3 regions of the Shewanella sp. NKUCC01_JLK genome follow, and region 3 is predicted to be linked to each of the others. Evidence: predicted binding sites of a transcription regulator. Region 3 holds the regulator's gene; each other region holds the start of a gene.
What was found. Region 3 encodes sigma-54, which starts transcription at its own class of promoters, with help from an activator protein. Its sites were predicted from a motif close to GTTGGCACGNNNNTNGNNT; they were not measured.
Positions count from the first base shown of each region.

Region 1: the regulator sigma-54 is predicted to act here: its motif matches at 2,760-2,778, upstream of KO537_RS14970 (TorF family putative porin).
Region 2: the regulator sigma-54 is predicted to act here: its motif matches at 1,666-1,684, upstream of flgB (flagellar basal body rod protein FlgB).

Region 1 is NZ_JAHKRD010000013.1:48,651-52,868, reverse strand. It holds gene KO537_RS14980 (GGDEF domain-containing response regulator) at 1-827, shown strand, start outside; gene rimK (30S ribosomal protein S6--L-glutamate ligase) at 1,007-1,912, shown strand; gene KO537_RS14970 (TorF family putative porin) at 1,970-2,662, opposite strand; gene KO537_RS14965 (HU family DNA-binding protein) at 2,954-3,226, opposite strand; gene KO537_RS14960 (response regulator) at 3,386-4,183, opposite strand.
Region 2 is NZ_JAHKRD010000022.1:35,737-39,954, forward strand. It holds gene KO537_RS20315 (flagellar protein FlgN) at 69-524, opposite strand; gene flgM (flagellar biosynthesis anti-sigma factor FlgM) at 517-798, opposite strand; gene flgA (flagellar basal body P-ring formation chaperone FlgA) at 899-1,624, opposite strand; gene flgB (flagellar basal body rod protein FlgB) at 1,733-2,083, shown strand; gene flgC (flagellar basal body rod protein FlgC) at 2,092-2,508, shown strand; gene KO537_RS20340 (flagellar hook capping FlgD N-terminal domain-containing protein) at 2,511-3,173, shown strand; gene flgE (flagellar hook protein FlgE) at 3,196-4,218, shown strand, end outside.
Region 3 is NZ_JAHKRD010000020.1:14,501-18,718, reverse strand. It holds gene lptA (lipopolysaccharide transport periplasmic protein LptA) at 1-75, shown strand, start outside; gene lptB (LPS export ABC transporter ATP-binding protein) at 72-803, shown strand; gene KO537_RS19095 (RNA polymerase factor sigma-54) at 911-2,389, shown strand; gene hpf (ribosome hibernation promoting factor) at 2,418-2,705, shown strand; gene ptsN (PTS IIA-like nitrogen regulatory protein PtsN) at 2,708-3,151, shown strand; gene rapZ (RNase adapter RapZ) at 3,148-4,002, shown strand; gene KO537_RS19075 (HPr family phosphocarrier protein) at 3,989-4,218, shown strand, end outside.

The sequences.
Region 1 (4,218 bases), on a different contig from region 3:
AAATTCAGTTTTACTCAGAAGCTTTAGATAAAGAGGTGCGTTACCGTAATCATATCGAGTCGAGTTTGCGTACTGCCTTAAAAAGAAATGAATTTAAGGTTCATTATCAAGCGCAAGTGAATGCGAAAACCCATCAGCTGGTGGGGATGGAAGCCCTTATCCGATGGCAGCATCCTGTAGACGGCATTATCACCCCAGATCAATTTTTACCCATAGCCGAAGAAATTGGATTAATGGAGGACATTGATGATTGGGTGCTTGAACAAGCCTGTATTCAGGCACAGGTTTGGTTAACCCAATTACAGCCAACAGGGAGAGAATTTACCATTGCCGTTAACCTGTCTGCATCGCAAATTGGAAATGAGAACCTGTTTGATAAAATAGCGAATACGCTGACTAAGACAGGACTTCCTGCTGTAGCATTAGAGCTTGAAATTACTGAGAATTGCCTTATTGAAGATCCCCATGAACATGCCAAAATGCTCGATAGAATCGCAGAGTTAGGGGTGCGTTTTGCCCTTGATGATTTTGGGACGGGTTTTTCGTCCTTAGAACATATCAAATTGTTTCCCATTAGCGTGCTGAAAATCGATAAAAGCTTTGTCGCTTCCTATGATAAGGATGATAAAGACACTCGTTTGCTCGCTGCATTACTTAACTTCGCCCATGGGTTTAATGTCATATCAGTAGCTGAGGGCGTTGAAACGATTGAGCAGGCTGAGTTTTGTACTTCTCGCCATTGTACTGTATTACAAGGTTATTTGTTTTCTCGTCCCTTAGATGCAACGGAGTTTGAGGCTAAGTATATTCTGCCGCTGTTAACTTAAACCGAGTTCCGAGTGTGATAGGTCTTGAAGTATTTCATTAGCATAATGATTTCGTCTGGTGAGGAATATTTTCTTGCTTTACACTGAGCTATAGACAAATATCAGCTCCTTTTTCTGTCGCTGTGCTTTTGGTGCCGCAGAACGGTTTATTCACTCATGCTTAAGTTGGTCACTCAGCAATGAAAATAGGTATTTTATCCCAATTCCCCCAGTTGTATTCAACACAACGTTTAGTCGCGGCTTGCCAAAGTCGTGGACATGAAGCGGTCGTGATCAATACGCTGAATTGCTACATGAATATTAATTCTATTAAACCTAGCATTCATTATGAAGGTACTGAATTAGTTGGGTTTGATGCCATCATTCCGCGTATTCATGCTAGCGTGACTTTTTATGGTTGTGCCGTTGTACGTCAGTTTGAAATGATGGGCGTATATGCCGCGAATGATTCAATCTCCATTGCGCGTTCGCGGGACAAATTGCGGGCACTGCAACTACTTTCCCGCAAAGGGATTGGCATGCCAGTGACGGGTTTTGCCAATAAGCCAAATGATATCCCAGATCTCATCAATATGGTGGGCGGCGCTCCGTTAGTCATTAAATTACTCGAAGGCACTCAAGGGATTGGTGTCGTACTCGCTGAAACTAAAACGGCTGCTGAGAGCGTGATTGAAGCATTCTTGGGACTCAAAGCGAATATCTTAGTACAGGAATACATTAAAGAATCCAATGGTAGTGATATTCGTTGTTTTGTTGTCGGTGACAAGGTTGTTGCTTCGATGAAACGTCAAGGTCCCGAGGGTGATTTCCGCTCAAATCTGCATTTAGGTGGTTGTGGTGAGGTGGTAAAAATCACCTCTGTTGAGCGTAAAATGGCTATTGCCGCTGTGAAGGCGATGGGATTGGTTATCGCGGGAGTAGATATTTTACGTTCTAACCGTGGCCCACTGATCCTTGAGGTTAATTCGGCGCCAGGCATTGAAGGGATTGAGCAAACAACAGGGATTTCAGTGACTGAGCCCATTGTTGAGTATATCGAGAAAATGGTTGCGGCCCGTAAAACAAACCGGTCAATTATTGCCTAATTGGTGATAGTGATAAAATGACGCCACTTTTTAAGGTGGCGTTTTTATGTTTAGAGCTTATAGATCAAAACTGTAGGAATATCCGAGTACTAGTTTGGCATCATCATCGGTGAGATCGGTATCAGAGACCATAAATGATACTGTGCCTATGCTGGTATCTGCGCTGAGAGTCACGTTATAGTCGGCATAATTATCTTCGCCAAACCAAGATTGGACGACATCACCGTTTGAGTAACCATAGTGCACTGATAAACTCAGCTTTTCAGTGAGAGGTACGGATACCGTCGCGGCAAGATAACTGAGATCTTTATTATCTAAAGGATCGGCGGCCAGATCGTCACCGGCATTGATGACTTGGGAGTAAGCCAGTTCGAGCCATTTCCACGTGACAGCAGCATGGAGCTCACCAAAATCAATACTGCCCGGCGCGTCTGGATAGGCGTAGTAGAGATAGCCAAAGTCGTAGCTGATGTCTTCGGTAATACTGCCGCCATAACCCGCATATAGATCAAGCTCGTAGCTAGTATCATCACCAAAATCCACATTCGATGCCCAAGTTCCCGCATAAAATCCAGAATCGTGGCTGTAGTCAAGGCCACCTTGGATTGCGACCGCATCTTTAGTTTGGGTCGCACCGCGCCATAGATAATTAGAGGTACCGCCAATGTTGCCTGATACGGCTGCAAAGGCGTTGCCTGCCAGTAACATTCCCGTCGATAAGGCCAAAACGCTGTACAGTGATTTCTTCATGCTCATCCCCTCGATTGACTTATTTATCGATTCACCATTGGCACACTCAAAGTCAGCTGTGTTCATTAGTGCATCTTGGTTTTTTCTAAGGAAGGATTTGCTAATCACATGCCACTATTACAATGCCATGTAAAACAAGGTATTAGAACTCGCAATGTTAATGAAATGTTTTTATTTGCCAGTTTGTGGGGCAGAGGCGCACTTTTGTTGTGCAAAAAATATTCAGTGCTTCACTGGGATTGGGCAAAAAAAAACGCCTCACAATGGAGGCGTTGTATTGAATTTTATAACTTAGTTTACGCTGTCACGTAGGGTTTTACCCGCTTTAAACTTAGGCACTGTCGCTTCAGCAATTTGAATTTCTTTACCCGTTTGTGGGTTACGGCCAGTGCGAGCGGCACGAGTCGCTGTTTCAAAAGAACCGAAACCTACGATGGAGATTTTGTCACCATTTTTCATTGATTCGGTAATAGCTGCTTCAAAAGACTTCAATGCGCGTGCTGCTTCTACTTTCGTTAGATCGGCATTTTCTGCAATTTTGGCGATTAGTTCAGTTTTGTTCATTTTTATTGTCTCTTCTTTCCGTAGATTTATTTGAAATAAGCGTGCCTAACATGCCATAAGGTTTAGCACTTGGAAAGCCTTTTGCGTCTAGCGTGCAGCAGGATGTTCAGTAAAGCGCAGAATATTTACTCAGTTCGTGACTTAAGTTTTATTCTGGTTTTATTCTTCTAACAGTTGATAGAGTAATTTTTTAACAAGTTTGGGTTCAAAGGGTTTGTCACATAAGGCATTTACACCCGCTTGGGACACATTGCTGAGGTGGGTATCGTTGGCTTCGGAAGACACCATCAAGATGGGAATGTGCGATTGTTGGCTTTCATTGCGGATAAATTGTGTCAAAGCTAGCCCATCTACACTCGGCATATTGTAATCCGTGATCACTAAGTCGAACATATTGTGTTTCATTAACGCTATGGCTTGCGCGCCATCCTCGGCCTCGGTAATTAGCTTCATCCCTAAGTTACCAATCGTACGTTTAATGACGTTTCTTGCCATACGGCTATCATCGACCACTAATACGCGCACATCTTGTACATCGAAATTACTCAGGTCGAGTTCATCGTGGCTGAGTAAATCAATCGTGGCATTCAATGCTGTACCTAAATGGTCGGCACTGAAGGGTTTAGGTAGAATCGCTACTACACCCGATTGGCGGAATATTTCAAGTTGCTCACGGCGGCACTCACTCGAGACCAGCATAAATTGGATATCTTTGCAGTCAGCGTTGGCCCTTAAGTAGCCCAAGAGATCGATGGCAGTGCCATCATCGAAATGCATGGCGCTCGCAATAAGGTCAGGTTTATGGCGAGCAATAATATCTTTAGCCGCTTCTATGTTTTCTGCGGTTTGAATGCTGAGAATGCCTTCTTGTTGTAAGCGTTGAATAATAATTCGACGCTGTGTCTCTGAAGGTTCTACCAAAAGAATGGAAAGTTCGCTGGGCGATAAATGGCTCATAGTCTACTTCAAGTTAAGAATCGTAAGTATTTTAC
Region 2 (4,218 bases), on a different contig from region 3:
CTGAGAGCCACCTTTTAAACTATGTCCCATTAGCGAGGGCTTTGGTAACTCTCAATAATTCAGTTTGATTAGCGTTTGGTACCGTAATCAATTTCATGGTGTTGGCCATCTTGATTCAGGATACGGTTAATCGTTTCTTGCTGTATTACGAGCAATCTGCCGTTGGTTTCATTGGCTGTTTGGCTATCTTTAACTAACAGCTGCAAGTTGTCCCATGACATTTTTATTTGCGGTCTTAGGTGATCAGGTAGCGCCGTGATTAAGCGTCTCATGCCACTATTGTCACTATTAAAACCTAGTGTCGCGAGATTTTCGCTTCGCTGTTTGGCTCTCAAAGCCAACTTGTTACACAGTGCAGTTTGACGCTCGTTATGGGCTAAGAGCGCATCATTATCCCTGCGTTGCATTAATTCACGTTGGTGCTTAAGCATTGATTTTAATTGACTATATCCCTCAAGATCTTGACGAATATCGCGAATTAAACTTTGAACAAGTTCGCGCTTATTTACTTGACTATTATCCATGCTGTATCAATATCTTATCTGCAATTTTATCTAAGCTCAGCTCAAAGCTGCCATTACTTAAAGCCTGACGTATAGCAGCAACTTTATCTGTGTCAACGTCGGAGATGGTATGTAACTCTTTCTGGGTTTGTTCTAACAATTGCCAGTCGTGACTAATATCTTGTCGTGTTGGCGTTGATAGATTTTCTGATTCAACGGGCTTTCTGGGCGTATTAGCGCTCTTACTCGTGCTGAACTCAGTGCTCAAGGCACTGCTAATTTTATTAATTTCCATAGATGTTCATCGTCATAAATGGCTAGATATTAGATATAGGCGACCTAAATAGGATAAATCTAAAATAAATTTTTAAATTTATCCTCAGGTGACCTGAATGTTAAAAACGGGTTTCAACTCTCCCCTTAGCTATGGGGTAGGCGGTAATGATTTTCCCTGAACTACTATTCCTCACTCTAATGGCATCACCTTGTTTACCCGCATCCATAGCAATCCCAATCATATTGGCATAAAAGGTGGCACTGACTGCTTCAATAATCACTTCATCTCCTATGCTCACGAGTTCTGGTGCACTTAAATTGCTTGCTCTTATGGGTTTGTTTTTGATTATTTTTCTGGCAACCGCTTGCCCTAAAATGTGTTTTTCATCAGTAATAATGTCTTGATCTGACGCAGTTAAGGGCAACATTTGCCATTGTAGATTTTCTGATGTGACAACTTCATCTCTCTTAAGCGTTTTGTTGGCAACAGGAATGTAGGCGCTGAGAGCAACCTTGGCACGAACATAGAGTGACCAGCCTTCAGAGGCACAGCTTATTTTTCGTTGGATCCGACCGAATGGGAGCCCTTTAGCAGCCTCGACTTGGAGCGCCGTGCTACACGTTTTTAGCTTGGCTGTGCTGGAAGGAATGTGCAGTGTGATTTTTTTGCTGACTTTTTTTATCTCTTGCGATTGTTGCCACTTAGCTATCTCTGCGGCTACGGAGTTTGTCATTTGCTGAGATATTTGTTCTGTCGCCGTGATCTTCCCTTTCGCGTGCACATTGAGCGGAAGTAACCCTATGCTCAGTAAGAAAGTGAGGGAAAAGAACTTTCCGTATATCAATAGCGATTTCATTTAACCAACTGTTTTATATGAATAAGTATATTGGCATGCTAATTGTAAGCTGCTCGACCATCTAAATTAATTACGCATACAGTACTAGGAGTTGAGATGGCTATCAACCTTGATAAAGCATTAGGAATACATCCTCAGACACTCGATTTTAGAGTGGAGAGAAGCAAGGTATTAGCGAGTAATTTAATCAATGCCGAAACTCCGGGGTACAAAGCGAGGGATTTGGATTTCAAAGCGGCCATGAAGCAAGTTGAAGCAGGTATGCAGATGAATCAAGAGTACAGCCTCGCTTATCGCATGCCTTATCAAAATTCTGCCGATGATAATACCGTGGAACTCGGTAAGGAACAGGCAAGATATTCACAGAATGCGATGGATTATCAAACGAGTTTGACATTTTTAAACATGAAAATAGCCGGTCTAAAGTCTGCTATTGAAGGTCGTTAGGAGCCTGTATGTCATTTGGCGATATTTATCAAATAGCGGGTGCTGGCATGAATGCTCAGACCATACGTTTAAATACGGTCGCGAGTAACTTAGCTAACGCTGGAACTGCCGCCGAAAACCCTGAGTCGGCCTATCGAGCATTAAAACCCGTATTTGCGACTATTTACGATGCGACTCAACAAGGTGCGATTGGTGCTTCGATTGAAGTGAGCGACATAGTCCAAGCGGATGCCCCATTGGATATGCGTTATGAGCCGAATCATCCCTTTGCCAATGAACAAGGTTATGTTGCCTACTCTAATGTGAACACGATTGAAGAAATGGCTGACATGATGGCGGCAAGTCGTTCATTTGAAACCAGTGTTGAAATCATGAATCGTGCGCGTTCTATGCAGCAAGGTTTATTGCAACTAGGGAATAAATAGCAATGGAATTGGCTCGCTCTGGTAACAACTCGATTCAGAATCCTGCAGGTGCATTAGCGGCTCCAGGGAATGATGCTGCGTCATTAAAGAATGAATTTATGACCTTAATGATCGCGCAAATCAAGAATCAAGATCCCACTAAACCGCTTAACAGTGCTGAGTATATCTCTCAATTAGCGCAGTTTTCGCAGGTCGAAAGCTTAGAGGGAATGCGGAAGAATCAATCAAGCCAAATGGTCATGATGGAAAATTTGGGCATAGTACAGTCGGCATCTTTGATTGGTAAGAATGCCATGGTGCCTGTGTCTGAGTTTCAGCTCGATGGTGAAGCGGTTGAAGGCAAAGTGTATTTAGAGAATGCAGCTGAAGGCTTAGATCTTGAAATTATCGATGCACAAGGTCAGGTTGTTAGCACTATTCAACTCGGTGCTCAGGATGTTGGTGATGTTCGGTTCTCTATCGATCCTGCTGAGCTGGGGTTGTCTGCAGGCCAATATGAAATCAAAGCTAAGGCGACACTAGGTGAAAATAGTTTAGTTGCGCCAACGTATATTAAGGCACCGATCGAGAGAATCCATTTCTCCAGTGCATCCGGCATGATGATGGCTGAAATGGGCCATGGTGTTGGGGTTGTTTCTGTGCTCAATATTTCTGAAGTTTCGTAAATTATTTTTATAGGATATTAAGATGTCATTTAACATAGCTTTAAGTGGTTTACAGGCGACGACTCAAGATCTCAACACTATCAGTAATAACATTGCTAACGCATCGACGAGTGGGTTTCGCGGTGGCCGTAGTGAATTTGCATCCATTTATAATGGTGGTCAGGCGGGTGGCGTTGGCGTGATGTCAACGAGCCAAAACTTCTCTAAAGGTGGCAGCTTAACTTATACCGGTCGTCAGCTTGATATGGGGATCCAAGGCGAAGGCTTTTTTGTTCTCAAGGGGAATGATGGCGGTGCCATGTATGCTAGAGCAGGGATGTTCCATAAGGACAATCAAGGCTTTATAACCGATCCAGTCGGTAATCGTTTACAGGGATATTCTGTGAATGCGACGGGAAGATTGCAAACTGGCAATGCAGGTGATTTACAGGTACAAACGGCTTCTTTAGCGGCCAAAGCCACAACGAATGTCAGCATGGTTTCAAATCTCGATGCGAGAGTCGATGTTATTCCTCCAGCGGTCCCAGCCGTGCCATTTGATCCTAAAAATATTGATAGTTATCACTCTATTGGTACCACTAGTGTCTACGACTCTTTGGGTACTGAGCATGTGGTGACTCAGTATTATGTAAAAACAGCGCCGAATGAGTGGACGGTTAATTACACTCTGGATGGGACTCTTCTGCCAGACCAAACAACATTAAAATTTGATTCAAAAGGCATTTTAGATCCAACTACGACAAAGGATACCTTCGACCTTACATTGGGTAATGGGGCATCACCGCTTAAATTTGATATCAATTTTGATAAAAGCACTCAGTATGCCGCCAAATATAACAACTCCAGCTTATCTCAAGACGGTTACACCTCGGGTGAATTGAAAGGCGTGCGTCTGGATGACAATGGCATGTTGTATGGCACTTATACTAACGGCCAAGATCAATTACAGGGTCAGGTCGTCCTCGCAAACTTTAGTAATCCCAATGGTTTATCTGCCGTGAGTAACAATGCTTGGGTGGCTACAAATACCGCTGGGCAAGCGATT
Region 3 (4,218 bases):
CCTGAAAACTATCAAGATGATGCTAAATCAGACGCTCCGGCGGATAAACCTGTAAAAAAGCAGGACTCTAAATGACCCAAATCACCTTAAGAGCACAAAATCTGGCGAAAAGTTACAAGAGTCGCCAAGTGGTTAAAGACGTCAGTCTGACGGTAAAAACCGGTCAAGTCGTTGGCCTACTCGGTCCAAACGGTGCAGGTAAAACCACGACCTTTTACATGGTTGTCGGGCTAGTGAAGAGCGATAAGGGACATATCTTTATCGACGATGATGATTTAACCGCAGATCCTATGCATCTGCGTGCCCGCAAAGGCATAGGTTACTTACCGCAAGAAGCCAGTATCTTTCGTAAGCTAACTGTTCATGACAACATCATGGCCGTACTGCAAACTCGTAAAGAACTTAAAAACGAAGAACGAGAAGAAGAACTAGAACATCTGCTCGAAGAGTTTCATATCACCCACATCCGTGACAGCCAAGGCATGTCATTGTCGGGTGGCGAACGTCGTCGCGTCGAAATTGCGCGGGCTTTAGCCGCTAATCCTAAGTTCATTTTGCTCGATGAACCGTTTGCCGGCGTCGATCCTATTTCGGTTATCGACATCAAGAAGATTATCGAACAACTCAAAAGTCGCGGCCTTGGCGTACTGATCACAGACCATAATGTCCGCGAGACATTAGATGTATGTGAACATGCTTATATTGTGAGTCACGGAAACCTGATTGCCGAAGGAACTCCAGCAGAGATCTTAGACAATCAGCAAGTTAGGGCTGTGTACTTAGGTGAACAATTCAGGCTATAGTTAATCGAGCGAAGCCAATGGAGGCAATTTATACCGCCATTGGGCTTCACTCAAGATAATAATAAGCGACCTCATCCAACAATAATAACGTAGGGATCAGCGGTAACATGAAAGCGTCACTCCAGCTCAAACTGGGTCAACAGTTAACCATGACGCCACAATTACAACAGGCCATACGTCTGTTGCAACTGTCGTCATTAGAACTGCAGCAAGAGATCCAGCAAGCATTAGATTCTAATCCCCTTCTCGAGCTGGAAGAGGATCAATTCGACGCCACTAAAACCCCTGTAAACCAAACGCTATCCGATACGGATTTCAGTGAATCTAGCACTCTGCCACCAGAAAAAGACAGCTCCACCATAGACACGGCAGAGTCGCTAACCAAAGAATCCATGCCCGATGAGCTCCCCATGGACACCACATGGGATGAAGTGTTTACCGCCTCCCCAAACTCAGGCCCCGGCGGCAGTCGTGAAGACGATATGCCCTTCCAAGGCGAGACCAGTGAAGGTTTGTACGAACACTTAGAATGGCAAAAAAACCTCACACCGTTTTCTGAAACCGATTTAGCCATTGCCACCGCCATTATTGATGCAATCGACGATCAGGGCTATCTCACCCAAAGCACTGAAGAAATTCTCGAAGCCATGGGCAATCCTGAAGTTGAGCTTGACGAAGTCGAAGCCGTACTCAAGCGCATTCAGCATTTTGATCCCATAGGCGTTGCCGCCCGCGATTTAAGTGAATGCCTGCTGATCCAACTGTCGCATTTCGCCGCTGATACTCCCAACCTAGAAAACGCCCGTATGCTGATCAAAGATCATTTAGATCTGATCGCCGCCCGTGATTTTAGGTTGTTGATGCGTAAGACTAAATTAAAAGAAGATGAATTAAGGGATGGTATAGCACTCATCCAAACCCTCAATCCTCGCCCAGGTTTGTTGATCACGCCCAATAATGACGAATACGTTATCCCAGATGTGTCTGTGTCGAAGAAAAATGGCCGCTGGGTCGTTGAGCTTAATCCTGACTGCATGCCCAAAATCAATGTAAATCAACATTATGCTTCTATGGCACGCAGCACAAAAAACCAAGCCGATAGCCAATTTATTCGCGGCCATCTGCAAGAGGCTAAATGGTTTATTAAGAGTCTAGAAAGCCGTAACGACACTTTGCTTAAAGTTGCTAATTGCATAGTGCAATATCAGCAAGGTTTCTTTGAGTATGGTGAAGAAGCCATGAAGCCTATGGTGCTTAACGATATTGCTGAAGCGGTAGAAATGCATGAGTCCACCATCTCACGGGTCACAACTCAAAAATACATGCATACCCCTAAGGGACTTTTTGAACTAAAATACTTCTTCTCTAGCCACGTCGGGACTGACGATGGTGGTGAGTGCTCATCCACAGCAATCAGAGCCTTTATAAAGAAACTGGTGGCAGCGGAAAACCAGAAAAAACCATTAAGCGATAGTAAGATGGCTCAACTTCTGGCAGAACAAGGGATCAACGTAGCCCGCAGAACCATTGCGAAGTACCGAGAGGCTATGCTTATTCCACCTTCTAATCAGCGTAAAAGTTTATAACCTACAGTGGATATCGGAGGACGTTTCTATGCAAATAAACCTAAGTGGGCACCATATCGAAATTACCGAATCGTTACGTGCATATGTAGAAGAAAAGTTTTCAAAACTTGAACGCCATTTCGAACAGATCAATAATGTGCACGTTGTGCTCAATGTTGAGAAAATGCAACAGATTGCCGAAGCGAGAATAAACCTCATAGGTGGTGAAGTTTTTGCTACTTCAGAGCATGCTGACATGTATGCCGCTATAGACGCCCTGATTGACAAGCTTGACCGTCAGGTTATTAAACACAAAGAGAAGTTAACAAAACACTAATAATGGAACTTTGTACCATACTGCGGCCGGAGTGCACTACCTGCGCCACTCCGGGCAGCAAGAAAAAGGTACTGGAACTCATCAGCGACTTAGTCGCTGCCCAGTACCCGACCCTCTCATCTCAAGAGATATTCGAAAGCCTAGTGGCGCGCGAAAAGATGGGGAGCACAGGTATAGGTAACGGCATCGCCATTCCACATGGTCGACTAGCCGATATAGATCAGCCCATTGCCATACTCATTAAGTGTGAAGAGCCGATAGCATTTGATGCTATCGATAAGCAACCTGTTGATATTTTATTTGCACTACTGGTGCCTGCAGACCAATGTCAGCAGCACTTAAGTACCTTGTCTTGCATGGCCGAAAAGCTGAGCGACAAGCAAATATTAAAGCAATTACGCAAGACGCATGATGAAACGGAACTCTATCAGGTAATCACTGGATGAAACTGGTCATAGTGTCGGGCCGCTCAGGCTCAGGCAAATCTGTCGCCCTTAGGGTACTCGAAGATCTCGGCTATTATTGTGTCGATAACCTTCCCTTGCCATTGATTGGCAGTTTGCTTGAGCAACTCAAAGGCAGTAACGATCTCGTCGCCATCAGTGTCGACGTGCGTAACATGCCTGAGCAGGATAAGGTCTTAGTAAAACAACTCGCTAGCCTACCTCCAGATACTGAGTTAACGAGCTTCTTCCTTAACTCCAGCGATAAAATTCTGCTCAAGCGTTACAGCGAAACCCGCCGTTTGCATCCTTTGTCGAAGAGCCGAGTCTCTTTGCAAGAAGCGATAAAGCTGGAGGGGAAACTGCTCGAGCCTATGTCAAAACTGGTCGATCACTACATAGATACGTCGAATTTGAATATCTATGATTTAAGCGACCAAGTCCGACAAATTCTCCTTGGTAGTGTCGATAAAGAACTCGTGATCAACTTCGAGTCCTTTGGCTTTAAGCACGGAATGCCCACCGAAGCCGACTTTATGTTCGATGTACGCTTTCTACCTAATCCCCACTGGGAGCTGGCGCTGCGGCCATTGACTGGTTTAGATGAACCCGTAGCTGAGTTCTTAAATCGCCAACCACTGGTCAATAAGTTCATCTGGCAAATCGAAAATTTACTGGAGACTTGGCTGCCGCACCTTGAGCGTAACAATCGCAGTTATTTAACTGTGGCCATTGGCTGCACAGGTGGACAGCACAGATCGGTTTACGTCGCAGAGCAATTGGCCAAACGCTTTAGTAACGGTAAACATAAAGTGTATGCCCGTCATCGAGAGCTCAACAATGCCAAAGCTTGAACGTCAGATAACTATCTGTAATAAGCTCGGTTTACATGCCCGTGCCGCCACTAAGTTGGTGGTACTGGCTTCCGAGTTTGATGCGACCATCACCTTAATCCAAGGCGATAAACAAGCATCGGCCGCCAGTGTGCTTGGCTTGCTGATGCTTGAAACTGGTATGGGTAAAACCATTAAGCTGATCGCCGAAGGCCCAGATGCAGAGCCGGCTCTCGA